One region of the Streptomyces sp. NPDC093544 genome, then DNA from elsewhere that is predicted to be linked to it. Evidence: predicted binding sites of a transcription regulator. Region 1 holds the regulator's gene; the other holds the start of a gene.

What was found. Region 1 encodes HrcA, which represses chaperone genes, less so after heat shock. Its sites were predicted from a motif close to TTNGCACTCNGNNNNNCNGAGTGCNAA; they were not measured.
Region 2: groES (co-chaperone GroES) is a predicted target of HrcA. The motif match lies at 7,275-7,301, and genes of this name have one in related genera.

The regions. Positions count from the first base shown of each region.
Region 1 is NZ_JBFBEA010000025.1:111,398-125,808, reverse strand. It holds gene AB0N66_RS32610 (histidine triad nucleotide-binding protein) at 1-248, opposite strand, end outside; gene AB0N66_RS32605 (S41 family peptidase) at 488-3,718, opposite strand; gene AB0N66_RS32600 (hypothetical protein) at 3,838-4,347, opposite strand; gene AB0N66_RS32595 (VOC family protein) at 4,569-4,958, opposite strand; gene AB0N66_RS32590 (16S rRNA (uracil(1498)-N(3))-methyltransferase) at 4,977-5,717, opposite strand; gene AB0N66_RS32585 (nitronate monooxygenase) at 5,717-6,799, opposite strand; gene dnaJ (molecular chaperone DnaJ) at 6,934-8,073, opposite strand; gene hrcA (heat-inducible transcriptional repressor HrcA) at 8,074-9,090, opposite strand; gene AB0N66_RS32570 (MBL fold metallo-hydrolase) at 9,274-10,011, shown strand; gene AB0N66_RS32565 (DUF3097 domain-containing protein) at 10,057-10,869, shown strand; gene hemW (radical SAM family heme chaperone HemW) at 11,002-12,234, opposite strand; gene AB0N66_RS32555 (ATP-binding SpoIIE family protein phosphatase) at 12,297-14,336, opposite strand.
Region 2 is NZ_JBFBEA010000013.1:26,987-41,397, reverse strand. It holds gene AB0N66_RS20880 (sigma-70 family RNA polymerase sigma factor) at 75-650, opposite strand; gene AB0N66_RS20875 (response regulator transcription factor) at 919-1,530, opposite strand; gene AB0N66_RS20870 (WhiB family transcriptional regulator) at 1,921-2,250, shown strand; gene AB0N66_RS20865 (LysR family transcriptional regulator) at 2,359-3,264, opposite strand; gene AB0N66_RS20860 (MOSC domain-containing protein) at 3,346-4,014, shown strand; gene AB0N66_RS20855 (SDR family oxidoreductase) at 4,192-4,965, shown strand; gene groL (chaperonin GroEL) at 5,066-6,688, opposite strand; gene groES (co-chaperone GroES) at 6,822-7,130, opposite strand; gene AB0N66_RS20840 (polysaccharide deacetylase family protein) at 7,365-8,141, opposite strand; gene AB0N66_RS20835 (polysaccharide deacetylase family protein) at 8,138-9,001, opposite strand; gene AB0N66_RS20830 (class I SAM-dependent methyltransferase) at 9,107-10,324, shown strand; gene AB0N66_RS20825 (RNA polymerase sigma factor) at 10,335-11,621, opposite strand; gene AB0N66_RS20820 (Arc family DNA-binding protein) at 11,651-11,857, opposite strand; partial or broken gene AB0N66_RS20815 (transposase) at 11,886-13,040, shown strand; gene AB0N66_RS20810 (YciI family protein) at 13,230-13,586, opposite strand; gene AB0N66_RS20805 (MFS transporter) at 13,627-14,411, opposite strand, start outside.

The DNA.
Region 1 (14,411 bases):
TCGAGCTTCTCGTCGCCCGCGACCTGGCCGGCCTCGCGCAGCAGGTCCGCGGCGATGCCGGGCTCGGCGGCCGCCAGCGACGCGGCGTCCGGGTGGTGCACCTTGGGGATGACCAGGACGTGGGTGGGCGCCTGGGGGTGGATGTCCCGGAACGCGACGGTCGTCTCGGTCTCCCGGACCACGTCCGCCGGGATCTGCCCCGCGGCGATCTTGCAGAACAGGCAGTCGTCCTGCGGTTCTCCCACCATGCGTGTGCCTCCTCGCGCGGTCCGGTCAGTACGCGAGCATCGTATCGGCCTGGTTGATCGCCGACGCCCCACCTACCCGCAGCCCGAGCCACGACGCCACCGCACCCACCCCCGGGGCCGGAGCCACAACGCCGCCGCACCTGCCCCCCGGGCCCGGAGTCACAACAGCGCCGCACCCACCCCCGGGCCCGGAGCCACCACGTCGCCGCCCCCGCTCCCGCCCCCACCTGCGCCCGGAGTCACAACGACGGCAACCCGGGCGCAGCCTTCGCCGGGCTCTCCGCCAGCGCGGCCAGCGCGATCCGGATCGCCTCGTCCAGTTGCGTGTCCCGCCCGGCGGCGTAGTCCTGCGGGGCCTGGACGACCTCGACGTCCGGATCGACGCCGTGGTTCTCCACGCCCCACTCGTAACCCTCGAACCAGAAGGCGTACTTGGGCTGGGTGACGAGGGTGCCGTCGACGAGCCGGTAGCGGCTGTCGATGCCGATCACGCCGCCCCAGGTCCGGGTGCCGACCACCGGACCGATGCCGAGCGCCTTGATCGCCGCGTTCACGATGTCGCCGTCGGAGCCGGAGAACTCGTTGGCGACGGCGACGACGGGCCCGCGCGGCGCGTCCTCGGGATAGCTGTAGGGCCGCATGCCGCGCGGCAGGTCCCAGCCGACGATCCGCCGCGCGAGTTTCTCGACGACCAGCTGGGAGGTGTGGCCGCCGCGGTTCTCGCGGACGTCCACGACGAGTCCCTCGCGCGCCACCTCGACGCGCAGGTCGCGGTGGAGCTGCGCCCATCCGGAGCCGACCATGTCGGGCACGTGCAGATAGCCGAGCCGTCCGCCGGACCGCTCGTGGACGTAGGCTCGCCGGTCCGCGACCCACGCGTGGTACCGCAGCGGTTCCTCGTCCGCGAGGGGCACCACGACCGCGTGCCGGGGATCGCCGCCGCCGGACGGGGAGACGGTCAGCTCGACGGGCTTGCCCGCCGTGCCGACGAGCAGCGGTCCTGGCCCGGCCACCGGGTCCACCGGCCGCCCCGCGACCGCGAGGATCGCGTCCCCGGAGCGCACGGCGACCCCGGGCGCGGCGAGCGGCGCCTGCGCGTCGGGGTCGGAGGTCTCCGAGGGGAGGATCCGGTCGATACGCCAACTGCCGTCCTCGTGACGGGAGATGTCGGCCCCGAGCAGCCCCTGCGCCCGGTCGCCGCCACTCCATCCGCCGCCGCGCGGAGTGACGTACGCGTGCGAGGTGCCGAGCTCACCCTGCACCTCCCACAACAGGTCCACCAGATCATCGTGGGTGGCGAGCCGTTCGAGCACCGGCCGGTACCGCTCCAGGACCCCGTCCCAGTCGACCCCGCCGAGATCGGGCCGCCAGAAGTTGTCGCGCATGAGGCGGCCGGTCTCGTCGTACATCTGCCGCCACTCGGCGGTCGGGTCGACGGTCTGCCGCACCCTCGACAGATCGACGGTGATGTTCGTGTCGCTCTCGTCGTCGTTCGAGGCGCGCCGGTCGCTCGGTACGACCTTGAGCTTGCCGTCGGTCCACAGCAGGACGCGTTTGCCGTCGCCGCTGACGGCGAAGTGGTCGGCGTCGGCGGCGAGATGCTCGATGCGCTGCTGGACGAGGTCGTACCGCTCCAGCTCGGTCTTCGGGTCCGGGTCGTCGGGGGTGGCGCGGGAGGAGCCGAGCACTCCGCGGACCGGGTGCCGCAGCCACAGGAGTCCGTCCTTGGCCGCGCGCAGGCCGGAGTAGCGGGCGGCCTCGACGGGGAAAGGCACGATCCGGTCGGCGAGTCCGTCGAGGTCGATCCGGGTCGCGGGGGTGCCCTCGCTGTCGGGCGTCTCGTCCTTGTCGGGCGCTTCGAAGGGGCGGCCGTGGCGCTGCGGTCCGAAGGGGGACGGGGTGGTCGCGGCGAGCGTGATGAGGTGCGGCCGCGAGCCGCCCACAAAGGCGAGGTCGAAGACGTGCTCGTCGTAGACCGGGTCGAAGGACCGGGCCGACAGGAAGCCGAGATGCTTGCCGTCGAGGGTGAACGCGGGCGCGTAGTCGCGGAAGCGGAGCGGGGTCGCCTCGGTCACCGACAGGTCGGTGGTGTTGGCGAGCTTGAGCTGGCGCAGCGGGCGCGGGCCGGGGTGCGACCAGGCGAGCCAGGCGGAGTCGGGCGAGAAGGCGAGGCCGCTGACGTCGCCGTTCTCGCTGCGGTCGACCTCGCGCACCTCGCCCGTCTCTCGCTCGACGAGCAGGACGCGTCCGTCGTGCGCGGCGACGGCGACGCGGCTGCCGTCGGGTGCCACCGCGAGGGCGAGCACCCGTCCGAGCTGTCCGGCGGCGAGCCTGCGGGGTGTCGCTCCGGGGGCGACCCCGGTCGCGGGGGCGAACTCCAGGGCGTCGTCGCCTTCGGCGTCCGTCACCCACACCACGTGCTCCTCGCCCTCGGCCCGGAAGGTGCGGGGCAGCCGGGCGCGTACGCCGGGCTCGGCGGCGAGCGCGCGGGCCGGTCCTGAGCGGTGGGTGACCCAGTGGACGGAGCCGCGTACGGAGATCGCGCTGCCGCGTCCGGTGTGGTCGGGTGCGGCGGCCCCGAACCAGCGGGACGCGCTCACGGAATGCGGCTGAAGGTCGACGCGCTGTCCGCCGAGCCGCAGATCGAGCCGGCGCGGCTCGGCGCCGTCCAGGTCGTCGAGGAGCCACAGTTCACCGGCGGACGCGTACACGACGCGGGTGCCGTCGGTCGCCGCGTGCCGGGCGTAGAAGCCGTCGATCGGCGTGTGCCGCCGCAGGTCGGCCCCGTCCGCGAGAGACGAGTACAGCGCCCCGACACCTTCGTGATCGGACAGGAACGCGACGCGCTCCCCCACCCACAAGGGGTACTCGAGGTTCCCGTCAAGCTCTTCATGCAGCCGTACGAATTCCCCCACTCCCTCTTCGCCCGCGGCCGCCCGGTCGATCCACAGCTTGCCCGCCGTACCGCCCCGGTACCGCTTCCACCAGGCGGCCTCGCGCCCCATGGGAGCGGACAGCAGCAGCACGCCCGCCTCGCCGTGGGCGACATCGCCGACGGGCCCGTACGGAAGGGTGGTCGCCGGGCCGCCGTCGAGCGGGACGGACCGCGCCCAGCTGCGCCGCAGACTCGCCTGACCCTGCGTACTGAGTGCGAGCACCTGCCCGTCGGGGGTCCAGCCGCGCACCTGGGTCTTCGAACTCCCCCAGTACGTCAGCCGTTTGGACGGTCCGCCGTCCAGCGAGGCGGCATGCACCTCGGGGGCGCCGTCGCGGGTGGACGTCCAGGCGACGGTCGTGCCGTCCGGGGAGATACGCGGATGGTTCACCGGCACGTTGTCTGCGCTGACCCGCCAGGCGCGGCCGCCACCGTCCAGCGGGGCGACCCAGATGTCGTCCTCGGCGGTGAAGGCGACCAGATCGCCGTGCAGATGCGGAAACCGGAGATACGCGGAGGGTGCGGACTCTGTCACCCGATCACCTTAGGCAGCGATCACGCCCCTGGACAGGGGGTTCGATCACTTATCTCCCCGCCCGGCGCACGTCAGCCGCCTCCAGCGCTCGCGCGCTCCGGGCTCCCGCGCGGCGCAGGTCACTTGCCCTCGGGCCAGCAGGTGGGGTCTCCCTGGCACCAGATGGTCCTGGTGACGGTCACCGTGACAGTGGGGCCGGGCTGTTGGGGCTCGTTGTTGACGGGCGGGGTGTACCCGGGCGTGCTGGGGGCGTCGCAGTTGCCGAGACCGGTCACGTGGAACCACTGCTTGCCGTCGATTTCGGCGGTCAGATCACCGCGTACGCAGCGGCCGTTGACGGCCCGGGTGACCTTGCCCGTGACGGTGATGTCCTGCCCGTCCGAGGTCTCCCCCGTGCAGTCGACGTCCGCCACCGTGTCCTCGGTCGGCGAGGGCGTCGTCCCGGGCGTGTAGACCTTGTTGCCGCCGTCGAACGACGCCGTGCAGCTGAGCCAGGCGACATCCGCCTTCTGCCGCTCCAGCTCCTTCGTCACGGTCTGGTCGGTCGTGTAGGCGACGGAGGCTGAAGTCAGTCCGCCGGGGTCACACGCGACGACGCCGCCCACGGCGACGACCACGAGACCGGCCATCGCCACTGTCCGCCGCTGCCCGGCCCGTCGCCAAATCCGTCTCAAAGCCCCCATGGACGGCAGCGTGCCACCGTCCCGGGCGCCGCGGAAGACCTCATGCGGCCACTTGGGCACTCTCGCCCGTCACACTCGAACGCACGCACAAGGACCGCACGCACAGGCGCAAGAACTGCCGCCGGGACCACGGGAGTTGGACGGCTGGACCCTGTTTCCCGCCGTCATCAGCCGCGCAGCAGCCACTCCTGCAGCTCCACCAGGTTCCCTTCCGGGTCCTTGAGGTGGGCGGCGCGCATCCGGTCGGTCATGGGAGCCGGATCGTGCAGGAGGGTCGCGCCACGGGCCGTGATCTGCTCGCAGTACGCGTCCAGGTCGTCCACCCGCAGCACCACCAGTGAGCGGTGCCCCGTCACCAAGTCGCCCAGTTCACCGAGGATCTGGGCCATCATCGCGCGGTCCTGGAGGGCGATGCCCGCCGAGCCGGTGACAGGGCTGAACTTCTCGTACGGCCCCCCGGTCGCGCCCGACTGGGGCTTGAGGCCGAGGACCTCGGCGTAGAACCGGTAGCAGGCCGGGAAGTCGGAGACGAGCAGGCGTACTTGGGCGAGTTCCAAGGCGTCCTCCCAGTGGATTCAGGACCAGCGACCGGTACGGCCAAGGAGCAGCGCCGCCGCCGCGGTCCCGGCGGTCGAGGTGCGCAGCACGCTGCGCCCCAGGCGGTACGCCTGTGCGCCCGCCTCGGTGAAGAGCGCCAACTCCTCCGGAGAGACGCCTCCTTCGGGGCCGATCACGAGCACGATCTCGCCGCGCGCGGGGAGTTCGGCGGTGGCGAGGGGTTCGTCGCCACTCTCGTGCAGTACGGCGGCGAGATCGGCTTTGGCGAGAAGTGCGGCAACCTGCCTGGTCGTCATCGCGTCCGCGACCTCGGGAAAGCGGACGCGGCGGGACTGCTTGCCGGCCTCCCGTGCCGTGGCCCGCCACTTGGCGAGCCCCTTCAATCCCCGCTCGCCCTTCCACTGCGTGATGCAGCGGGAGGCCGCCCAGGGGACGATGGCGTCGACACCGGTCTCCGTCATGGTCTCGACGGCGAGTTCGCCGCGGTCGCCCTTGGGGAGGGCCTGGACGACGGTGATACGCGGCTCTTGCTCCGACTCCTCGGCGACAGAGTCCATGTGGACGATGAGCCGGTCCTTGCCCTCGGTGCCGGTCACCACGCATTCCGCCCAACTCCCGGCCCCGTCGGTGAGGATGACGTCCTCACCGGCCCGCAGGCGCTTCACGGAGACCGCGTGCCGCCCCTCGGGCCCGTCGAGCACGTAGCGTCCACCGTCACCCGCGCGGAAATGCTCGACCACGAACACCGGCGCCGTCATCAGACCGCGCCGCATTCCGAAGACCCCGACAACGCTGTCGTCGCTGCGGCGAGTTCGGCGGTCAGCACCTCCACCAGCTGCGCCGCGGGCAGTTCACGGGCCATGCGGTGCCCCTGGCCGGCCCACAACGCCATGCCCTGCGCGTCGCCCGCCTTGGCCGCCGCCTTGCGCAGCGGCGAGGTGAGGTGGTGGACCTCGGGGTACGCGGCGGGCGCGTACGGGCCGTGCTCGCGCAGGAAGCGGTTGACGAGTCCGCGCGCCGGGCGCCCGGAGAATGCTCGTGTCAACTCCGTACGTACGAAAAGGGGGTTGATCAGTGCCTGCTTGTGCACGGCGTGCGCGCCGGACTCGGGGGTGGCGAGGAACGCCGTGCCGAGCTGGGCCGCGCTCGCGCCCGCCGCGAGCACCGCGGCGATCTGGCTGCCGCGCATGATGCCGCCGGCCGCGATGATCGGGATCTGCACGGTCTCGCGGACCTGCGCGATCAGCGAGAGCAGTCCGATGCCGGTGCCGTCCGTCTCCGGGTTGTCGCGGTGGGTGCCCTGGTGGCCGCCCGCCTCGACACCCTGCACGACGACCGCGGTGGCGCCGGCCCGCTGCACGTTGAGCGCTTCCTCGGCCGTGGTCGCGGTGACCAGGGTGAGGGTGCCGGCCTGGGCGAGGGAGTCCAGGACGTCGCGGGTGGGGATGCCGAAGTGGAAGGAGACCACCGGCACCGGGTTGTCGTGGAGGACCGCGAGCTTGGCGTCGTAGCCGTCGTCGCGGCCGCTGTCCGGTTCGCCGAGCTCGGTCTCGTACCAGGCGGCCTCACCGGCGAGCTGGTGGGCGTACACCTCGACGGCTGCCTTGTCCGCGTACTCGGGCTGCGGCATGAAGAGGTTCACGCCGAAGGGACGGCTCGTGATCCCGCGCAGCTGCTTGATCTCCTGGTACATGCCGTCGGCGGTTTTGTACCCGGCGGCAAGGAACCCGAGCCCACCGGCCTCGGACACGGCGGCCGCGAGATGCGGGACGGATACTCCGCCCGCCATGGGGGCCTGCACGATCGGGTGAGGGAAGAGATCGGTCAGTGCGGAGGACATGACGGCATGTTGTCACGTCCTCCGAACAAGTCCGAATCGAGCCTTCCACGTGGCATAGGACACCCGCACCCTCCCGCCCCGGCCGGTCCGGCCCAGGGCGAGAAGGCCCAGTTCAGAGGCCCGATGCTGGGTCCTCAGCGACCGTTGAACGCGTCCTTGAGCCGCGAGAAGAGCCCCTGCTGCCCCGGCTGGAACTGCCCAATGGGCCGCTCCTCGCCGCGCAGCACGGCCAGCTCGCGCAGCAGGCGCTCCTGCTCGGCGTCGAGCTTCGAAGGCGTCATCACCTCGACGTGCACGATGAGGTCACCGCGCCCGCCGCCCCGCAGATGCGTGATACCGCGCCCGTGCAGCGGGACCGACTGCCCGGACTGCGTGCCCGGACGGATGTCGATCTCCTCCATGCCGTCGAGCGTCTCCAGCGGCACCTTGGTGCCGAGGGAGGCCGCGGTCATCGGGATGGTGACCGTGCAGTGCAGGTCGTCGCCGCGCCGCTGGAAGGTGGTGTGCGGGAGTTCGTGGATCTCGACGTACAGGTCGCCGGCGGGGCCGCCGCCAGGGCCGACCTCGCCCTCGCCCGCGAGCTGGATCCGGGTGCCGTTGTCGACACCGGCCGGGATCTTGACGGTCAGCGTCCGACGCGACCGCACACGCCCGTCGCCCGCGCACTCCGGGCACGGGGTCGGGACGACGGTCCCGAAGCCCTGGCACTGCGGGCAGGGCCGCGAGGTCATGACCTGGCCGAGGAAGGACCGCGTGACCTGCGACACCTCACCGCGACCGCGGCACATGTCACAGGTCTGCGCCGAGGTCCCCGGCGCCGCGCCCTCACCGTTGCAGGTGGCGCAGACGACGGCCGTGTCGACCTGGATGTCCTTCGTGGTGCCGAAGGCCGCCTCGTCCAGCTCGATCTCGAGCCGGATCATGGCGTCCTGGCCACGCCGCGTACGTGACCGGGGGCCACGCTGCGACGCCGTACCGAAGAAGGCGTCCATGATGTCCGAGAAGTTCCCGAAGCCACCGGCGCCGAAGCCACCGGGGCCGCCCGCGCCGCCCGCCTGGGACAGCGGGTCGCCGCCGAGGTCGTAGACCTGCTTCTTCTGCGGGTCCGACAACACCTCGTAGGCGGCGTTGATCTCCTTGAAGCGCTCCTGCGTCTTCGGATCGGGATTGACGTCCGGGTGCAGCTCGCGCGCGAGCCTCCTGAACGCCTTCTTGATCTCGTCCTGGGACGCGTCGCGGCGCACGCCGAGTACGGCGTAGTAGTCCGTGGCCACTTAGGACTCCGCCAGGATCTGTCCGACGTACCGTGCCACCGCTCGTACCGCTCCCATCGTGCCGGGGTAATCCATGCGGGTCGGTCCGACCACGCCGAGTTTCGCTACTGCCTCGTCGCCCGAACCGTAGCCGACTGAGACGACGGACGTGGAGTTGAGTCCCTCATACGCGTTCTCATGACCGATCCGTACGGTCATGCCCGAATCCCCGGCCTCACCAAGCAACTTGAGAAGCACGACCTGCTCCTCCAGCGCTTCGAGTACGGGCCGGATGGTGAGAGGGAAGTCATGTCCGAAGCGGGTGAGATTGGCGGTGCCGCCGATCATCAGCCGCTCCTCGGTCTGCTCGACGAGTGCCTCCAGCAGGGTGGAGAGCACTGTCGCGACCGTACCGCGGTCCTCCGCCTCGAAGGCGTCGGGCAGGTCCTGCACCAGTTGCGGAACGTCCGAAAACCGACGCCCCGCGACCCGGCTGTTGAGCCGCGCGCGCAGATCCGCCAGAGACGTCTCCCCGAACGGCGCCGGGCAGTCGATCAAGCGCTGCTCGACCCGGCCGGTGTCCGTGATCAGGACGAGCATGACGCGGGCCGGAGCCAGCGACAGCAGCTCCACGTGCCGCACGGTCGAACGCGTGAGGGACGGGTACTGCACGACGGCGACCTGCCGCGTGAGCTGCGCGAGCAGCCGCACCGTACGTCCCACCACATCGTCGAGATCGACGGCGCCGTCGAGGAAGTTCTGGATGGCCCGCCGCTCGGGCGCGGTCATCGGCTTGACGCCCGCGAGCTTGTCGACGAAGAGCCGGTAGCCCTTGTCGGTGGGGATGCGCCCGGCGCTGGTGTGCGGCTGGGCGATGTACCCCTCGTCCTCCAGGGCGGCCATGTCGTTGCGGACCGTGGCCGGGGAGACCCCGAGCTGGTGCCGCTCGGTGAGGGCCTTGGAACCGACCGGCTCCTCCGTCCCCACGTAGTCCTGGACGATGGCGCGCAGCACTGCGAGCCTGCGTTCACTGAGCATCGCGCGCACCTCCAGATGTCGTCGCCGTGGTCTTCCCGGACGCTTCCCGGACTCTCCCCCTGGCACTCAGCTCGTGCGAGTGCCAGCGTTTCCCCGGCCAGTGTACGGCGGGGAGGTACGCCCCCGGCAAGGGCGGGCCCCGCGCGGTCGTGCCGACAGCGTCCTCGCCGTTAGCGTCTGCCCATGAGCGTGACTTGGGAAGAGGCGGGGTGGGAGAGGGTGGGGCCGCGGGTAGGACGGCGGCGGCTTCCTGGCTGGGACTGCACGGTCGGTCTTGTGGTCGGCGAGGGGGCCGCCCTGCTGATCGACGCGGGGTCGAGCCTGCGGGAGGGCGCGCAGTTGCGTTCCGAGGCGCGGGGGTTGCTCGGCGACAAGTCCCGGGTGACGCATCTCGCGCTCACCCACGCACACTTCGACCATGTTTTCGGCGCGGCCGCCTTCGCGGACGTGGAGGTGTTCGGGGCGGTCGGCCTGGACACGGTCCTCGCGCACGGCCATGAGGAACTGCGCGCGGACGCCGTACGCAACGGCCTGGACCCGCGGGAGGCAGCCGAGGCCGCCGATCTGCTGGTCCGCCCCCGTCACCACGTGCTCGGCGAGCGAACCCTCGACCTGGGCGGCGGCACACAGGCCCTGCTCGCGAACATCGGCCCCGGCCACACCGCCCACGACCTGGTGGTCCTGGTCCCAGGATCGCCGTCGGGGCCCGCGGTCGTCCTCTGCGGCGACCTGGTGGAGGAGTCGGGCGAACCCCAGGCGGGCCCCGACGCCGTCCCCTCCCGTTGGCCGGCGGCGCTGGACCGGCTGCTCGCCCTGGGCGGGGAGGACGCGGTGTACGTGCCCGGTCACGGAGCGGTGGTCGACGCGGGGTTCGTCCGGGCCCAACGGGACACGCTGGCGGCCCGCTTCGGCGTGTCGTAGGAGGCCGTACGCCATGACGGCCCCGCTTCTCCTATCGTCATCCGAATGCGCCAGTACTCTCCGGACCTGACCCCGCCGTGGAAGAAGCCCAAGCCCGTGCCCGAGGTCCCGGCGGACCCCGGTCTGGTGGTCGAGGAGCCCGGCACCGGCTTCTGCGGCGCGGTGATCCGCTGCGAGGCGGGCACCGTGACGCTGGAGGACCGCTTCGGCAAGCACCGGGTGTTCCCGCTGGAGCCGCGCGGCTTCCTCCTGGAGGGCAAGGTGGTGACGCTGGTCCGCCCTGCGGCAGGGGCGCCCGTACGTCCCTCCCGCACCGCCTCCGGATCGGTCGCGGTGCCCGGTGCGCGGGCACGGGTGGCGCGGGCCGGGCGGATCTACGTGGAGGGCCGGCACGACGCCGAGCTCGTCGAACGCGTCTGGGGCGACGACCTGCGCATCGAGGGCGTGGTCGTCGAGTACCTGGAGGGCATCGACGACCTTCCCGCGATCGTCGCCGACTTCGCCCCGGGCCCGGACGCCCGCCTCGGCGTCCTCGTCGACCACCTGGTCCCCGGCACCAAGGAATCCCGCATCGCCGACTCGGTCACCAGCGACCACGCCCTGGTCGTCGGCCACCCGTACATCGACATCTGGGAGGCCGTGAAGCCGTCCTCCGTGGGCATCAAGTCCTGGCCCCGCGTCCCCCACGGCCAGGACTGGAAAACAGGCGTCTGCCGCGCCCTGGGCTGGCCCGAGAACACGGGCGCGGCCTGGCAGCACATCCTGTCCCACGTACGCTCCTACAAGGACCTGGAGCCGGAACTCCTGGGCAGGGTGGAGGAGTTGATCGACTTCGTGACGGCACAAGAGGCTTCGTAGCCCGTCCGGTGCAGGAGGTCTTTCAGCCCGTCCGGCGTTTGAGGACGAGCGCGTTCAGCGCGATACGGGGGCCTGGGGGCGGAGCCCCCAGATACGGGACGGGCAGGGGCGGAGGGGGCGAACCCCCCCACCTCAGTCCACCAGATCCCGCACCACCGCATCCGCCAGCAACCGCCCCCGCAGCGTAAGAACGGCCCGCCCGTCGTCATACGGCCCGTTCTCCAGCAGCCCCTCGGACAACGCCCGCCGCGAGGCGGACAGCCCCTCCGGCCGGAGCAGCGACAACGGACACCCCTCCCGCAACCGCAGCTCAAGAAGAATCCGCTCCACCCGCCGATCCTCCCCGGAGAGCAGCTCACGCCCCGCCCCGGGCGACCTCCCCGCCGCCAGAGCCCCGGCATACGCCCCCGGATGCTTCACGTTCCACCACCGCACCCCGCCCACGTGACTGTGGGCACCAGGCCCGGCACCCCACCAGTCGGCGCCACGCCAGTACAGCTCGTTGTGGAGACAGCGCCCGGCCTCGGAGGTGGCCCAGTTGGACACCTCGTACCAGTCGAAGCCCGCCCCCGCGAGCACCTCGTCGGCGATCAGATACCGGTCCGCGTGGACATCGTCGTCCGTCATGGGCACCTCCCCACGCCGGATCCGCCGCGCGAGCTGCGTGCCCTCCTCGACGATGAGCGCGTACGCGGAGATGTGATCGGGCCCGGCCCCGAGGGCCGCTTCCAGCGAGGCGCGCCAGTCGTCATCGGACTCCCCCGGCGTGCCGTAGATCAGGTCGAGGTTCACATGGTCGAAGCCCGCCGCGCGGGCCTCGGCGACACAGGCCTCGGGCCGCCCGGGGGTGTGCGTGCGGTCGAGCACCTTCAGCACGTGCTGCCGGGCGCTCTGCATACCGAAGGAGATCCGGTTGAAGCCGCCGGCCCGCAGGGTCGCCAGGTACGCCGGGTCCACGGACTCCGGGTTCGCCTCGGTCGTGATCTCCGCGTCGTCCGCGAGCCCGAACTCGTCACGGATCGAGGCGAGCATCCGTACGAGATCGTCGGCGGGCAGGAGAGTCGGCGTACCGCCGCCGACGAACACCGTACGGACGGGACGCGGGTCGTCGCCGAGCACCTTGCGGGCGAGGCGGACCTCGTCGATCAGCGTCTCCGCGTAGCTGTCACGGGAGGCCAGCACGCCTCCGGTGCCCCGCAGCTCGGTCGCCGTGTAGGTGTTGAAGTCGCAGTAGCCGCAGCGCGTCGCGCAGTACGGCACGTGGAGATAGAACCCGAGGGGGCGGTCGGCGGCCCCGGCCAGGGCGTGCGCGGGCAGCGCCCCGTCGTCGGGGACGGGCTCACCGTCGGGGAGTGCGGAAGGCATACCTTCCATTGTCCCGTACGCCCGCGGGAACTCCTTACGGCCCGCTGTTCCGCCTATTCCGCCTATTCCGCCTGGAGGACCAGCAGCGCCATGTCGTCCTCCGGCGCCTTGGCGCCGAACTCGTGGACCAGCCTGCGGATCCGTTCCGCGACGAGTTCGGCGCTCAGGCCGGTGCAGCTGGTCAGGGCCGCGGCGAGGCCGTCGTCGTCGTCGAACTGGCGGGGCCCGCTGCGGCGCTCGGTCACGCCGTCCGTGACGCACAGCAGGGTGTCGCCGGCGTACAGCTCGAAGGTCTCGGAGACGTAGGTCGCGTCCTCGAAGACGCCGAGGAGGGTCTGCGGACAGGCCACCTCGCGTACGTCGCCGTCGGGGCCGAGGAGCAGCGGCAGCGGATGCCCGGCGGAGGCGACGGTGCAGTGCACTCCGCCGTCGAAGGGCACCAATTCGCCGTACAGCATGGACAGGAAGCGCGTCTGCGGTCCTGGGTCGGTGCCGAGCCCGGGCCCGCCCGCCGCCACGAGCGAGCGGGCCGCCGCGTCCGCCGCCTCCGTCGCGTCGTCGAGCAGGAGCCTGTTGAGGCGGTCGAGGACGTCGGCGACCTCGTACCCCTCGCGGGCCAGCAGCCGCAGCCAGGGCCGGGCCAGTCCGATCACGACGGCGGCCTCGGGCCCCTTGCCCTGCACGTCGCCCACGACGAAGCACCAGCGCCCGTCACCGGCCGGGAACAGGTCGTAGAAGTCTCCGCTGGGCCCGCCCTTGTCGAGCGGCTCGTAGACGAGGGCGCTGCGCACCCCGGGGATCTCGGCGACGGCGCCGGGCAGCAGGCCGCGCTGGAGGACTCTGCTGATGGTGGCCTGACGCGCGTACTGGCGGGCCGCGCCGATGGCGAGGGCGATCCGCCGGCTGAGGTCCTCGACGAGTCCCGTGATCTCGTCGGGGAAACCGGCCGGCCCGGCCCGCCCGATGACGAGCGTCCCCAGCGGCCGCCCACCCGCGACCAGCCGATACGCGAGTGCCGCTCCACTCACGCCGGGCCCACCCACCACACTCCCGAGGCCGACCTCACTCCCACCCGCCTCACTCGCCTCATGCCCCCCACCTGAAGCCAGCGCCTCCCCAGGCCATGGCACAGGCACGGCCCGGGAGCGCACCGAATCAGGCAACCGGGGCGGGTCCTTCTCCAGGGCGCGGCGCAGGTCCTCGATGCGGTTCTCGCTGCCGTGCCAGACGCGGGCCAGACGGGGCCCCAGGGCGAGGCCGAGACCGCCGGCCCGGTCGGTGGCCTCGTCCTCCAGCCACACCGCGCACCAGTCGGCGAGGCGCGGCACGATCAGCTGTCCGGCGAGCGCGGCGACGAGGTCCTCGTCGAGCTGCCCGGCGAGGAGTTCGGAGGCCTCGGCGAGGAAGGAGAGGGCGCCGCGGTCGAGCCAGTCGTGGTCCTGCCGGGTGCTGCGCCTCAGCTCGGGGGCGAGTATCTCGGCCACCCGGACCCCGCGTTCCAGGGCCTGTTCACCGGCGTACACCTCTGCCCTCTCGCCGGCTTCCACGATCCTGTCGACGCCCGAGATCACCTCGCCGCCCACGCCCAGGCCGCTTCCACCCACGGGCAGCCGCGCCCAGACGGTCTTGACTCCGGTGCGGTACGTGATCCCCCAGGCGTCGGAGAGCGCCGAGACGAGCCGCAGGCCACGCCCGTACTCCGGTATGCCGTAAGGCCGTTCGACGTTGTCGTCGCGTATCGGGCGCGAGGCGTGGTGGTCGGACACCTCGATGACCAGCGGGCCCGGCGAGCCCTCGTCCGTGCTCTCGATGCCGCATGCCAGCTCAACGTCGGTGCCCGCGTGCACAACGGCGTTGGTGACGAGTTCGCTGACGACCACGACGGCGTCGTCGACGAGCCGGTCGTCGATCATCTCGGCGCCGTTCGGGGCGAGTTCGACCCACTCGGCGAGTGCGGCGCGCACGAAGTCGCGGGCAGCTCCGGGCGCGAGCGGGGTGCCGGGCAGTGAGGTGCGGACAACCGTTTCGTGACCGGCGCGGTGGTGCGCGGGCGCATCGGGCGCACGCGCCTTGGACTCCCGTTGCGTCGGAATGGCCCCCACGGTGCGGCTCCCTGAGCAGTTCGGACAATTGGCCTCAGCCGATGCGGACACAGTGACAGACTGACTGTGCCCATA
Region 2 (14,411 bases), on a different contig from region 1:
ATCCCAGCTGGACAAGCCCGGCACCGCCATCGCGACCGAAAGGAACCGGAAACCCGCCCCCGAACAACGCTCGACTACTGCTCCGCCAACGCCCGCAGCCGGCTCAACGCCCGGTGCTGAGCCACCCGCACCGCCCCGGGTGACATTCCCAACATCTGTCCGGTCTCCTCGGCCGTGAGGCCCACCGCGATCCTCAGCAGGAGTAGCTCGCGTTGGTTGTCGGGGAGGTTGGCCAGGAGTTTCTTGGCCCATTCGGCGTCGCTGCTGAGCAGGGCGCGCTCTTCGGGGCCGAGGGAGTCGTCGGGCCGCTCGGGCATCTCGTCCGAGGGAACAGCGGTGGAACCGGGGTGTCGCATCGCCGCGCGCTGCAGGTCGGCGACCTTGTGCCCGGCGATGGCGAAGACGAACGCCTCGAAGGGGCGCCCGGTGTCCTTGTAGCGCGGCAGCGCGAGAAGCACCGCGACGCAGACCTCCTGCGCCAGGTCCTCCACGAAGTGCCGCGCGTCACCGGGAAGCCGGGACAGCCGAGTGCGGCAGTAGCGCAGCGCGAGGGGGTGAACATGGGCGAGCAGATCGTGCGTGGCCTGCTCGTCACCGTCGACCGCGCGATGGACGAGCCCACCGATCCCCGTCGTCTCGTCGTCGCGCATCGGTCCATGGTGCCTCGGCGTCGTCCGATCCGTGGCACCGCGTCCGTAGTTGTGCACCGAAGCGTTATGAGCAGGTGCGCCGGAACTCATCTCCTGCGCCCTCCCCTTCCGCTCGACCGAATCGTCCCCGAGGAACTCCACACCTCAAGGATGCGGCATCCGCCGGGAAACGGGGCTCAGGCATCGGAGCGACTCTCTCCGAGGGCCCGACCCCGCCCGCCACAAGACGGGCAGGGACTACTGCCGTTGTACCCCCACGGCGGCTCACTTAGCGAACCAGGCCCCACCGGAAACCGAGCGCCACGGCGTGCGCACGGTCCGAGGCACCGAGCTTCTTGAAGAGTCGCCTGGCATGCGTCTTCACCGTGTCCTCGGAGAGGAACAGCTCACGGCCGATCTCCGCGTTGGAGCGGCCGTGGCTCATACCCTCCAGGACCTGGATCTCCCGCGCGGTGAGCGTGGGAGCGGCGCCCATCTCGGCCGACCGCAGTCTGCGCGGGGCGAGCCGCCAGGTGGGGTCGGCGAGCGCCTGGGTCACGGTCGCGCGCAGTTCGGCACGCGAGGCGTCCTTGTGCAGATAGCCTCGGGCGCCGGCGGCGACGGCGAGCGCCACGCCGTCCAGGTCCTCGGCAACGGTGAGCATGATGATGCGCGCACCGGGGTCGGCGGACAACAGCCGCCGAACAGTCTCGACGCCGCCCAGACCGGGCATGCGTACGTCCATCAAAATCAGGTCCGAACGGTCGGCACCCCAGCGGCGGAGTACTTCCTCACCGTTGGCCGCCGTCGTCACACGCTCGACGCCGGGCACGGTCGCCACCGCACGACGTAGCGCCTCTCGGGCAAGTGGGGAGTCGTCGCAGACGAGGACGGATGTCATGGCCGTCCTCCGCAGCTGATGCGCGTCACCTTGAGCCTCCAGGCTGGTACGAATCGTCACCGATGCGGTCGACACTCGCCGACGGAAACTGCCGTCTGCCCGAGCGCTTGTTCCTTCGACCGCCTCGGCAATCTCAACGATGGTCACTCGAAAGAGTTACGGGGCAGCCAGTCGTCTTCGGCACTGTACGTGAGGGTGCGGACACGGTGCAGACATGCGCGGCGGACCCACAACCTTTCATCACAACCCATGCCCCATTTAGCCCGATTTCTTCGCTTTTACTGGTGTCTGTGGGTAGATTCGCAATGAGTCATATTTTCATCTCCTTAGATCGTAGATGTACGGTCGGTGGGCACATAGCAGCCCAGAACGGCAACAAGGGGACACGCAATGGCAGATTTCTCCCGCCTTCCCGGTCCGAACGCGGACCTCTGGGACTGGCAGCTCCTCGCGGCTTGCCGCGGGGTCGACAGCTCGCTCTTCTTCCACCCGGAGGGCGAGCGCGGTGCGGCACGGAGCGCACGCGAGAACTCGGCCAAAGAGGTCTGCATGCGATGCCCGGTGCGCGCGGAGTGCGCGGCACACGCGCTGGCGGTGCGCGAACCGTACGGCGTATGGGGCGGGTTGACCGAGGACGAGCGCGAAGAGCTCATGGGACGGGCACGCAACCGGCTGGTCTCGGCATCGGCCACCGGAAGCAGTCCACCTTCGAACAACTGAAGGAACGTTTCTGCTTGCCGGGCACGCGCACGCCGTGCCCCTACTTTTCCGATCCAGCGCCCGTAGCGGCCCGCGCCCTGACCGGCCCGCGTCCTACCTGCGCAGGGGCTACCGCCGCGCGGCCCACGCCAGTCGGTCCAGCGTCGCCGCCACCGCGGGCACCTGGGCGAGATCCGGCAGCGTGAGCGCGACGATCTCCCGCCGCAACGGGGGCTCCACCGTCACCATGCGCGCCCCCTTGGGCCGTACGGACTCGATGGCGAGCTCCGGAAGAACCGCGACCCCGAGACCGGCGCCCACCAGGCCGACCACGGCCGGGTAGTCGTCGGTGGCGAAGTCGATTCGGGGCTCGAAGCCCGCGCCGCGGCAGACCTCGACCAGTTGTCGGCGGCAGCGCGGGCAGCCCGCGATCCACGGATCCTCGGCGAGTTCGCCGATGGCGACCGACCCGGCCCCGGCAAGTCGGTGGCCCTCGGGGACGAGCCCGACAAGGCGGTCGAGGAGCAGGGGACGTACGACCAGGTCGTCCCACATCTCGACCTCATCGACGCCCGTCACCCCCTCGTACCGGAACGCCAGTGCGATGTCGCAGTCACCTTCGCGGAGCATCTCGACGGAGCGCGGCGGCTCGGCCTCCTCCAGGGAGACCCGGGTGCCCGGGTGCGCGGCACGTAGGGCGGCGAGGGCCGTGGGTACGAGCGTGGAACTGCCGCTGGGGAAGGAGACGAGCCGGACTCGGCCCGCGCGCAGGCCCGCGATGGCGGCGACCTCCTCCTCGGCGGCCGTCAGCCCCGCGATGATGCCGGCCGCGTGCCGGACCAGTGCGTCGCCCGCCTGCGTCAGACGCATCTCGCGGCCCGTACGGATCAGCAGCGGTGTGCCGACGGACGCTTCGAGCGCCTTCATCTGCTGGCTGACGGCGGGCTGGGTGCAGCCGAGTTCGCGTCCCGCCGCCGAGAAGGAACCGGTGGCGGCGACGGCGCGCAGGACACGGAGATGACGGGCCTCGATCACATTTTGAGCATAAGGGTTCCTTGGGTGTAGAAGCGAATATTACGTCGATCCTTTGACTCCCTATCGCCTACCGTGGTCGTCATGAAGCTTCTGTCGCTGAATCTCGGCCGGGCGCAGGCCGTCGAGTACACGGACCAGGCCGAGGGCGTGACCGGCATCGACAAACAGCCGGTGCCGGGTCCTGTGCGGGTCGCGGCGCCCGGGCCCAAGGGGACCGGTGGGAGCGGCCTCGTCGGGGACGCGGTGTGCCACAAGCGGTTCCACGGCGGGGATCACCAGGCCGTGTACGCGGTCGCGCGCGAGGATCTCGACGACTGGGAACGCGAGCTGGGCCGGACGCTGCGCTCCGGCTCCTTCGGTGAGAACCTCACGACGCAGGGAGTCGACGTGTCCGGGGCCCGGATCGGGGAGCGCTGGCGGATCGGGCCCGAGGTGGTCCTTGAGGTCACCTGCGGGCGCATCCCCTGCCGGACCTTCCAGGAACACCTCGGTGAGAAGGGGTGGGTGAAGCGGTTCACCCAGAAGGGGGCACCCGGCGCGTATCTGCGTGTCGTCGAGCCCGGCGAGATCCGCTCCGGCGACCCGATCGAGATCGTGTACAGGCCGGACCACGACGTCACGGTCGCCCTCCAGTTCCGTGCGGTCACGACCACGCGGGAACTGCTGCCGCGACTGCTGGACGCGGGCGAGTCGCTGCACCCGGAGTCGCGCGCGATCGCCGAGAAGTACGTGGCGTCGCTCGGCGTCTGAGGACCTGTCCGGGCAGCGGATGCGCAGGCGGTCGCGCACCCCGTGTCCCGGCGCCTGAGGACCTGTCCGGGCAGCGGATGCGCAGGTGGTCGCGCACCCTGCGCGGAAGTCGCGCGGCGCGCGCGGGCGTTGGGGCGCGGGGCGTCGGACCACAGTTGAGGTCATTAACCTTGCGCCATGACAACGGCTCTGATTACTGGATCGACCGCGGGTATCGGCGCCGCCTTCGCGCGGCGTCTGGCGGCTGACGGGCACAACCTCGTGCTGGTGGCGCGTGACACCAAGCGGCTGGGCGAGCAGGCGACCGAGCTGCACGACCGGCACGGCATCGAGGCGGAGGTGCTGACAGCTGACCTGGCGACCGACGACGGCATCGAGGCGGTCGTAAAGCGGCTGAGCGACCGCAAGCACCCAGTCGACCTGCTGGTCAACAACGCCGGCTTCGGCAACAAGGGCCGCTATCTCGACGTATCGATGGCGGATGAGCTGACGATGCTCAAGGTGCACTGCGAGGCGGTGCTGCGGCTGACCTCGGCGGCGACCGAGGCCATGCGGGAGCGCGGCCGGGGCGGGGTCGTCAATGTCGCGTCGGTGGCGGCGTTCGTGCCCCGGGGGACGTACGGGGCATCCAAGGCGTGGGTCGTGCAGTTCACGCAGGGCGCGGCGAGGGATCTGGCCGGCAGCGGTGTACGGCTGATGGCGCTGTGCCCCGGATTCGTGCGCACGGAGTTCCACCAGCGCGCCGGCATGGGCACGGACAACATCCCCAACTGGATGTGGCTGGACGCCGACAAGCTGGTCGCCGCCGCGCTCACGGACCTGGCCCGCGGCAAGAGCCTGTCGATTCCCGACCCGCGCTACAAGGCGCTGATGGGTGTGGTGAAGGTGACGCCGCGGGCGTTGCTGGGCGGGGTCACGTCGAGGACCGGGCGGAAGTACGGGCCCCAGTAGGGCCGACAAGACCAGTGGGAGCGGCAGGACCGGAGCCCGTAGCGCACGGGAGAAGCCCCCGTTCCCTGCGGGAACGAGGGCTTCTTCGGAAGCTGGTGCCTCAGTGCGAGTGGCCGTGGCCGTGGCCCGCGTCGGCCTCTTCCTCGGCCGGCTTCTCGACGACCAGGGTCTCGGTCGTGAGGAGCAGGGAGGCGATGGAGGCGGCGTTCTCCAGGGCGGAGCGGGTGACCTTGACCGGGTCGATGACGCCGGCCTTGACCAGGTCGCCGTACTCGCCGGTGGCGGCGTTGAAGCCCTGGCCCTTGTCGAGCTCGGCGACCTTGGAGGTGATGACGTAACCCTCCAGGCCGGCGTTCTCGGCGATCCAGCGCAGCGGCTCGACAGCGGCCTTGCGGACGACCGCGACACCCGTGGCCTCGTCGCCGGTCTTGCCGAGGTTGCCCTCGAGGATCTTGACGGCGTGGACGAGCGCGGAGCCACCACCGGAGACGATGCCCTCTTCGACCGCGGCGCGGGTCGCGGAGATGGCGTCCTCCAGACGGTGCTTCTTCTCCTTGAGCTCCACCTCGGTGGCGGCGCCGACCTTGATCACGCACACGCCGCCGGCCAGCTTCGCGAGGCGCTCCTGCAGCTTCTCGCGGTCCCAGTCGGAGTCGGTGTTCTCGATCTCGGCCTTGATCTGGTTGACGCGGCCCACGACCTCGGAGGAGTCGCCGCCGCCGTCGACGACCACGGTGTCGTCCTTGGTGATCGTGACACGGCGGGCGGTGCCCAGCACGTCCAGACCGATCTGATCGATCTTGAGGCCGACCTCTTCGGCGACGACCTGGCCGCCGGTGAGGGTGGCGAGGTCGCCCAGCATCGCCTTGCGGCGGTCGCCGAAGCCGGGGGCCTTCACCGCGACGGCGTTGAAGGTGCCGCGGATCTTGTTCACGACCAGGGTCGACAGGGCCTCGCCCTCGACGTCCTCGGCGATGATCAGCAGCGGCTTCGAGGCGTTTGCCTGGATGACCTTCTCAAGCAGCGGCAGCAGGTCCTGGATGGAGGAGATCTTGCCCTGGTGGATGAGGATGTACGGGTCCTCCAGGACGGCCTCCATACGCTCCTGGTCCGTCACGAAGTACGGCGACAGGTAGCCCTTGTCGAAGGCCATCCCCTCGGTGAACTCCAGCTCCAGACCGAAGGTGTTGGACTCCTCGACGGTGATGACACCGTCCTTGCCGACCTTGTCCATCGCCTCGGCGATGAGCTCGCCGACCTGGCTGTCCTGAGCGGACAGACCGGCGACGGCCGCGATGTCGGCCTTGTCCTCGATCGGACGGGCGGTCGCGAGGAGCTCCTCGGACACGGCCTTGACCGCGGCGTCGATGCCCTTCTTGAGGAGGGCGGGGGACGCGCCGGCGGCGACGTTCTTGAGGCCCTCGCGTACGAGCGCCTGGGCGAGCACGGTGGCGGTGGTCGTACCGTCACCCGCGATGTCGTTGGTCTTGGTCGCCACCTCCTTCACCAGCTGGGCACCGAGGTTCTCGTACGGGTCGTCGAGCTCGACCTCGCGGGCGATGGTGACGCCGTCGTTGGTGATGGTGGGAGCGCCGAACTTCTTGTCGATGACGACGTTGCGGCCCTTGGGGCCGATCGTCACCTTGACCGTGTCGGCAAGCTTGTTGACGCCGCGCTCGAGGGCGCGACGGGCGTCCTCGTCGAACTTCAGGATCTTCGCCATGGGAGCGATTCAGCCCTCTCGAAACTCTGGAAAATCTGGGGAGAACGAACGGCGCCCCCGACGCCCGACTACTTGCGGTCGCGGGGGGCCAGGGGCGCAGTTCACTACAAAACCGGTTGGGAACCGGGGTGAATTACTTCTCGATGATCGCGAGCACGTCGCGAGCCGAGAGGACGAGATACTCCTCGCCGTTGTACTTCACCTCGGTGCCGCCGTACTTGCTGTACAGCACGATGTCGCCGACAGCGACATCGAGCGGAAGACGGTTACCGTCCTCGAAACGGCCCGGGCCCACCGCAAGGACGACGCCCTCTTGGGGCTTCTCCTTCGCGGTGTCCGGGATGACCAGGCCAGAGGCCGTGGTCTGCTCGGCTTCGAGCGGCTGGACCACAATGCGGTCCTCGAGCGGCTTGATGGCAACCTTGGAGCTGGTGGTCGTCACGATCCGACCTCCCCCTTCGGAGATCTCACGGGGTTAACTGTCTGAGGTGGCGACCAGGTGGACCCGTCGTCGCGGGAGCCGGATCTACCTGTCGTCATTGGCACTCTCCAGGGGGGAGTGCCAGACCCGAGACTATGACTGCGATTAGCACTCGGTCAAGCGGAGTGCCAACGCGGCGCCTGGCGACCCGTGAAAATCACAGCCCCTGGATGCCCGCGGATACCCCTGAATACGTCAGAGGTAGTCCTCCAGCCGCGCCGCCGTGAACCCCTCCGCCTGGACCCGGCGCAGCAGTCGGACCGTCGCCTCCGTGAGGTTCGGTTCGTCGAAGCCGGACAGGATGTCGCCGGTCTGCAGCGGCGCGTCGTCGCCGGCGTCCCGCCCTCGTACGACGGCCGCGATCCCGCAGTCCGCGGCGGCACGCAGCGTGGTGGTGTCGTACGTCCCGTACGGGGGCCGCAGGAAGCGGGGGCGGATGCCGAAGCGCTGCTTGAGCTTGTCCTGCTGGCCGCAGATCTCGGCGCGCTGGCCGACGTACGGCAGGCCTCGCAGGGAGGGGTGGTCGAGGGTGTGGTTCTGCACGGTCGCACCGACCGCCCGCAACCGCGCGAAGTGCCCGTACCCCGGCCCGACCACACTGTCCGTGAGGAACATGCTGACCGGCAGCCGCAGTTCACGGACCATGTCGACGAACCGCGGATCGCGCTCGGCACCGTCGTCGTACGTCAGGAAGACCACCTTGTCGCGGGTGGGCACGCGGTCCACGACCGGCGCGAGGCCCGGGCCCGCGGCGGGCGCGGCCCGGGCGGACGGTTTCGGTGCGGGGGCGAGCGGCACGGACAGCCCCCAGCGGCGGTACGTCGCCAGGGTCGGCCCGTGCGAGCGCGCCTTGCTCACCTCGTGCGCCGCCTTCTTTCCCAGCCGTTCGATCGGGTCGACGGACTGGGCGCAGCCGGACAGCAGCACGCAGGCGAGCAGTCCGGCGACGATCCCGCAGGGCCGCGGTCTCACAAGTAGTCCTCGATGCGGGCCACCGCGTACCCCTTGTCGGTCACCATCTTCATGAAGCGGCGGACCATGTCGGGCATCGTGCCTTTCCAGTCCTCCTTGCCGCGGAAGTGGGTGAGGACGATGTCGCCGGGATGCAGATCGCGGTCCCACTCGCGGTACTCCCAGTGGTCGACGAAGATCTCCTCGTTCCACAGCGGGGCGGCCTTGATACCGCAGGACTTGGCGGCGCGCAGGGTGTCCTCGTTGTAGTTGCCGAACGGCGGGCGGAAGAGCGTCGGGCGCTTGCCGAACTGCTTCTTCATCACGTCCTGCATGCCGCAGATCTCGCGCTTCTGCTGCTCGTAGGAGAGTCCGGGCAGGTAGGGGTGGTGGAGGGTGTGGTTGTTGAGTACGACGCCACGGTCGCGCATCTTGCGGAAGTACCCGTAGTCCTCCTTGACCAGGTAGTCGCTGAGGAAGGCGGTGTACGGGATCTTCAGGTCGCTCATCATCCGCAGGAACGCCGGGTCCTTCTCGGCGCCGTCGTCGATGGTGAGGAAGATGACCTTGTCCTTGGTGGGGATGGTCGTGAAGACCGGCGGCAGATCCTCCCCGTCCTCGACCTCGAAGCCGTCGCGGAACTCGATGACCGGCTTCTTCGCCGGGGGCGCCGGCGCGGCGAGCGGCGTCCTGGCCAGGCCCCAGCGCTTGACCGCGGCGGCTTGTGCGGCCTTCGCGAGGCGGAGCTTGGCGGCGGCGTCGAGGGCGGGCGGCGCCTGACGGCCTGGCGCCGGTTTCACGGACCTGGAGTCGGCGCCGCCGGCGCAGCCGGTCACGAGGGCGAGCGCGGCGATGCCGACGCGGGCAGCCGTCAATTTCATACCGTTTTTGTAATTTTGTCTTACTGATCGCATGGCGCCGGATCCTCGCAGGGCAGAGCCCGTACGAGGCCACGACACCGCGGCCGGACGCACACCGTCCACCGACTGGCCCACAATGGCCCGGTGAACGACCTGGATCCGCCGTCCCCCCTCGCCTCCTTCGCCGACCTCCTCACCCCCGAGGGCCGCGCCCTGCTCGACGAGGTGCGCGGCACCGATCCGGCGCGGGAACTGGCCGTCGCCACCCGACTGCGCCGCGAGCACCCCGCCGAACTGGTCTCGGCGGCCCTCGGGCAGGCGCGGCTGCGACAGCGGGCAGCGGCGAAGTTCGGGGCCGGGGACGCGGAGCGGATGTTCTTCACCCCCAACGGGGTGGAGCAGTCGACCCGTACGACCGTCGCGACGCATCGCGCGCAGCGGCTGCGCACCCTCGGCGTCCGCTCGGTCGCCGACCTCTGCTCCGGCATCGGCGGTGACGCGATCGCGCTCGCCCGCGCCGGGATCCGGGTCCTCGCCGTCGACCGGGACCCGCTGACCGTGGCGGCGGCGCGCGCGAACGCCGACGCGCTCGGCCTCGCGGACCTGATCGAGGTGCGCGAGGCGGACGTCACCGAGGTGGACGTGTCCGCGTACGAGGCCGTCTTCGTGGACCCCGGGCGCCGGGGAGGCCGCGGCCGGATCTTCGACCCGGAGGCTTACTCACCGCCCCTGTCGTGGGCCGTCGGCGCCGCCTCGGACGCTCCCCTCGCCGCCCTGAAGATCGCTCCCGGTATCCCGCACGAGGCGATTCCCGCAGAGGCGGAAGCCGAGTGGATCTCGGACGGCGGCGATGTGAAGGAAGCGGTGCTGTGGTTCGGCACCGAGCCGGGGCTGGTGCGGGCCACACTGCTGCCGGGGCCGCGCGAGGTGCGGGGACGCGGGCTGCCGGACCCGGCGGTGCGAACCGTCGGGCCCTATCTGTACGAGCCCGACGGCGCCGTCATCCGTGCCCATCTGGTCGCGGAGGTGGCCGAGGAGCTGGACGGCGGGCTGATCGACGAGACGATCGCGTACATCACGGCGGACAAGGCGCGTGCGACCCCGTACGCCGCCGGTTACGAGATCACCGATCAACTCCCCTTCGGCGTGAAGAAGTTGAAGGCGCTGCTGAGGGAGCGGGGGGTGGGCGTGCTGACGGTGAAGAAGCGGGGGTCGGCCGTCGAGCCGGAGGAATTGCGGCGCAAGGTTCTGCCGAAGGCACAGGGTCCGCATTCGGCGACGGTGTTCCTGACCCGGGTCGCGGGGGCGCCGACGATGCTGGTGGGGCACCCGCTGACGGTCTGACCTCGGCGTCTCAGGACTGCGGCGGGTCCAGCTCACGGATCCGCGCCCGCAGCAGCTCCCTCTCCTGCTCGTTGCGCGTCAGCGCGATCGCCCGTTCGAACTCCGCCCGCGCCTCAGCCGTACGCCCGAGCCGGGCGAGCAGATCACCGCGGACGCTGGGCAGCAAGTGGTAGTCGCGGAGGGCGGGTTCGGCGGTGAGGGTGTCGATGATCTCCAGGGCGGGCGCCGGGCCGTCCACCATCGAGACGGCGACCGCGCGGTTCAACTCGACCACGGGAGACGGGGATCGGGCGGCCAGGAGGCCGTACAGGGCGGCGATCTGTCGCCAGTCGGTGTCCTCGTACGCGTACGCCTGCGCGTGACTCGCGGCGATGGCGGCCTGGAGGGCGTACGGGCCGGGGCCCGTGGTGGTGACGGCGTTCGCGCGGCCCAGGGCGGCGAAGCCTCGGCGGATCAACATGCGGTTCCAGCGGCGGCGGTTCTGGTCCTTGAGCAGGACCGGCTCGCCCGACGGACCGGCGCGGGCGGTCGCGCGTGACGCCTGGAGCTCCAATAGGGCCACGAGGCCGTGCACTTCGGGTTCTTTGGGCATCAACTCGGCCAGCACGCGGGCCAGTCGCAGGGCGTCCTCGCACAGGGCGGGGCGCAGCCAGTCCTCGCCCGCGGTGGCCGCGTACCCCTCGTTGAAGATCAGGTAGATGACCTCGAGGACGGACCCGAGGCGCGCCTCCCGCTCCGGGCCGTACGGCACCTCGAAGGCGACGCCCTTCGTCGCCAGTTTCCGTTTGGCGCGCACGATGCGCTGGGCGATCGTCGCCTCGGGGGCGAGGAAGGCACGGGCGATCTCGGGGGTGGTCAGGCCCCCGAGCAGCCGAAGGGTGAGCGCGATGCGGGCCTCGGCGGAGAGGACCGGGTGGCAGGTGGTGAAGACGAGCCGCAACAGGTCGTCGTCGATGTCGTCCGGGTCGGCGGGTTCCTCGAAAGGAGTGGTCGTGTCCAGGTCACGCCCGATCTCCGCCAGCTTGGAGGCATACCGCTCCCGGCGGCGTACGAGATCGATCGCACGGTGCTTGGCCGTGGCCGTGAGCCAGGCGCCCGGGTTGTCCGGTACCCCGTCCCGCGGCCACTGCTCCAGCGCCGCGACCAGGGCGTCCTGCGCCAGCTCCTCAGCGATGCCGACGTCGCGGACGATGCGGGTGACGCCGGCGATGACGCGCGGGGACTCGATCCGGAAGATCGTCTCCACGGTTTCGGCTGCGTCGGACACGGGCGCGGTGATGGGGGGCTGCTGTTTCACCTTAGTTTCCTCGCAGGCTGCCCGGTCCCTTAGCGCCGGGGTGAATGCGAGCCCCTGCGGAGCAGGGCGGGTATAGCCGAATCGCCGCCGGGCGATTCGGTGTCCACGTAGACGGTGGCGAGCCCGACCTCAAGCAGGTAGATGATCTCGGAGTTGAGAGACCGCCGGTCGGCAGCCGCCTGGGTGTCCAGCCGTTCGCGGAGTTCGTCGGGGAGGCGTACGTTCAGCTTGTTCATGGCCCCATTGTAGGGCTAGCGTGGGGCCATGGCCAGGTTCCGGATATACCCCGACGCGCAGCAGGAGCAGCAGATGCTCGAACACTGTGCGTCCGCCCGGTACGTGTGGAACCTTGCCGTCGAGCAGCATTCGCACTGGTCCAAGGGCCGGAAGGCCGCTCCGGGCTTCGCGGAACAGTGCAAGCAGCTCACCGCAGCGCGCCGCGACAATGACTGGCTGGCGTCGGGGAACGCGGATGTGCAGCAGCAGGCGTTGAAGGACTTCGCCAAGGCCAAGGCCGCGAAGTTCAACTCGGGGTTCGGTGAGCCGACCTGGCGCAAGAAGTTCACGCATGAGGGTTTTCGGGTCATCGGGACCGACCGCGTTCCGGAGTTCAACGACGACGGCACGGCAAGGATCAGTCCGAAGACCGGTAAGCAGGTCATGAACCGGTCAGTCGTGGTGCAGGGGCTCAATCGCAGGTGGGCTCAGGTCAAGGTGCCCGGATGTGGCTGGGTCCGGTTCCGCCTCAGCCGCGCCGGGCTGCCGCAGGCGAAGACTTTCCGTGTGACCTTCGGCAACGGCCAGTGGCACGTCGCCTTCGCGATCATCCCCGAGCCGATCGCCGCACCCGGTACGGGTGAGGTCATCGGCATCGACCGGGGCGTGAAGATCACTGCCGCACTGTCGGACGGCCGCAACCTCAACTGCCCCCAGTTCACAACTCGGGAGCGGGCGCAGATCCGCAAGCACCAGCGCAGGGCCGCACGCGCCCCCAAGGCCAGCCCCGCCAAGACGGCCGAATATTCCAAGGTCGCCAAACTCAAAGCCCGTGAGGCGAACCGCCGCAAAGACTGGTGCGAGAAGAACAGCACCATGCTCGCCCGTACCTACGATCTGGTGCGGTTCGAGAAACTGAACATCAAAAACATGACGCGCTCAGCGAAGGGAACCGTCGAGGAGCCGGGCAAGCGGGTCCGCCAGAAGGCCGGGCTGAACCGGGCGATTCTCGCCCAGGGATGGGGCCTGCTCCGGCAACGCACCGAACACAAGGCCCCCCACCGGGTCGAAGACGTCCCCGCCCCCTACACCTCCCTGCGGTGCAGCGAATGCGGATGGATCGACAAGAACTCGCGCAAGAGCCAAGCCGAGTTCGTCTGTTCGTCCTGCGGTTTCACCTGCAACGCAGACACAAATGCAGCAACCAACGTCGCGGCAGGACAGGGCGCAAGCCCCGGGCGCTCAACCCGTGCCGGAGGGGCGACAACGGCCACCCGCCGTTCGAACGCCCGTGAACCTCAACCCACCTGGGTTGAAATCCCCCTCTGTCAAGAGGGGGAGGATGTCAAAGCCCCCCATCAGACACCCGGCGGCCGTAGGCCAAGGAACCGCTCAGCCCTCCGCGATCTCCCGCACCTCGGACGTGACCGTCCAGTGCTCCTCGTGGACCCTGAGGAAGCGCTTGGTCCACTCGATCGCCTCGGCCTTGTCCTTGGCCTGGATGAGCGCGTAGCCGCCGACGACCTCCTTGGACTCGGTGAACGGGCCGTCGGTGACGGTCAGTTCACCCTTCTCCCAGCGGACCCGGGTGCCCTGCGAGGTGGGCGTGAGCCCGGCGGTGTCCAGCATCACGCCCGCCTTCGTCATCTCCTCGATCAGCTCCCCCATCCGCTGCATCAGCTCGGGGCTGGGGCCCTCGGCGGGGGCATTGGCCTCGTCGATACGGACCATCGACAGGTAACGCGGCATGGTGACTCCTTCAGCAGCGGGCGGGGACAGTCCCTGCCTCTCACTCATGCGTCGAACGGGAGACGCCTGTCTCGACACTGTCTCCGGAAACTTTCGAGATTTCTTCCCCAGGGAGCGTTTTCGCAGGTCGCAGCCGCCGTTGCGGCTTCCCGTGCAGCACGGCGGCCGCCACGGACGCCGCGGCCAGCAGCCCGGAGGTCAGCCAGAAGGCCGCCGAGAACCCCTGCACGCGCCCTGCGGGACCGGCTCCCGTCGCGCTCGCCGCGACCGTGACCAACACCGCGAGCCCCACGGCTCCGCCGACCTGACGCGAGCTGTTGAGCAGCCCGGAGGCCATCCCGGTCTCTGGCGCGGCCACCCCCGTCGTGGCGGCAGTCCCCACCGGTACGAAGCACATCCCGATGCCGACACTCGCCACGGCGGACGGCCCGAGCACCGACAGCCAGAAGCCTCCGTCGACCGCCACGGCAAGCGCGAACCACGCGAACCCGGCCGCGCCCAGCAGCCCGCCCGCCACCAGCAGCGCCCGCGCGCCGACTCGCCCCATCAGGCGGGTGGCGAGGGCCGAGCCCACGACGATGCCCGCGCAGAACGGCAGGAACGCGTACCCGGTGGCCGTGGGCCCATACCCGAGCACCTGCTGCATGTAGAGCGAGGTGAAGTAGAAGGCGGCGATCTGGCCCGCCGACATCAGCAGGGTGAAGACGTTAGCGGCGAGCACCGGGCCACCGGCCAGGATCCCGAGTCGCAGCAGCGGGCGCCGTACGCGCGCCTCCGTGATGGCGAAGGCGCCGAAGAGCAGGACCGCCCCGGCGAGGGTGCCGA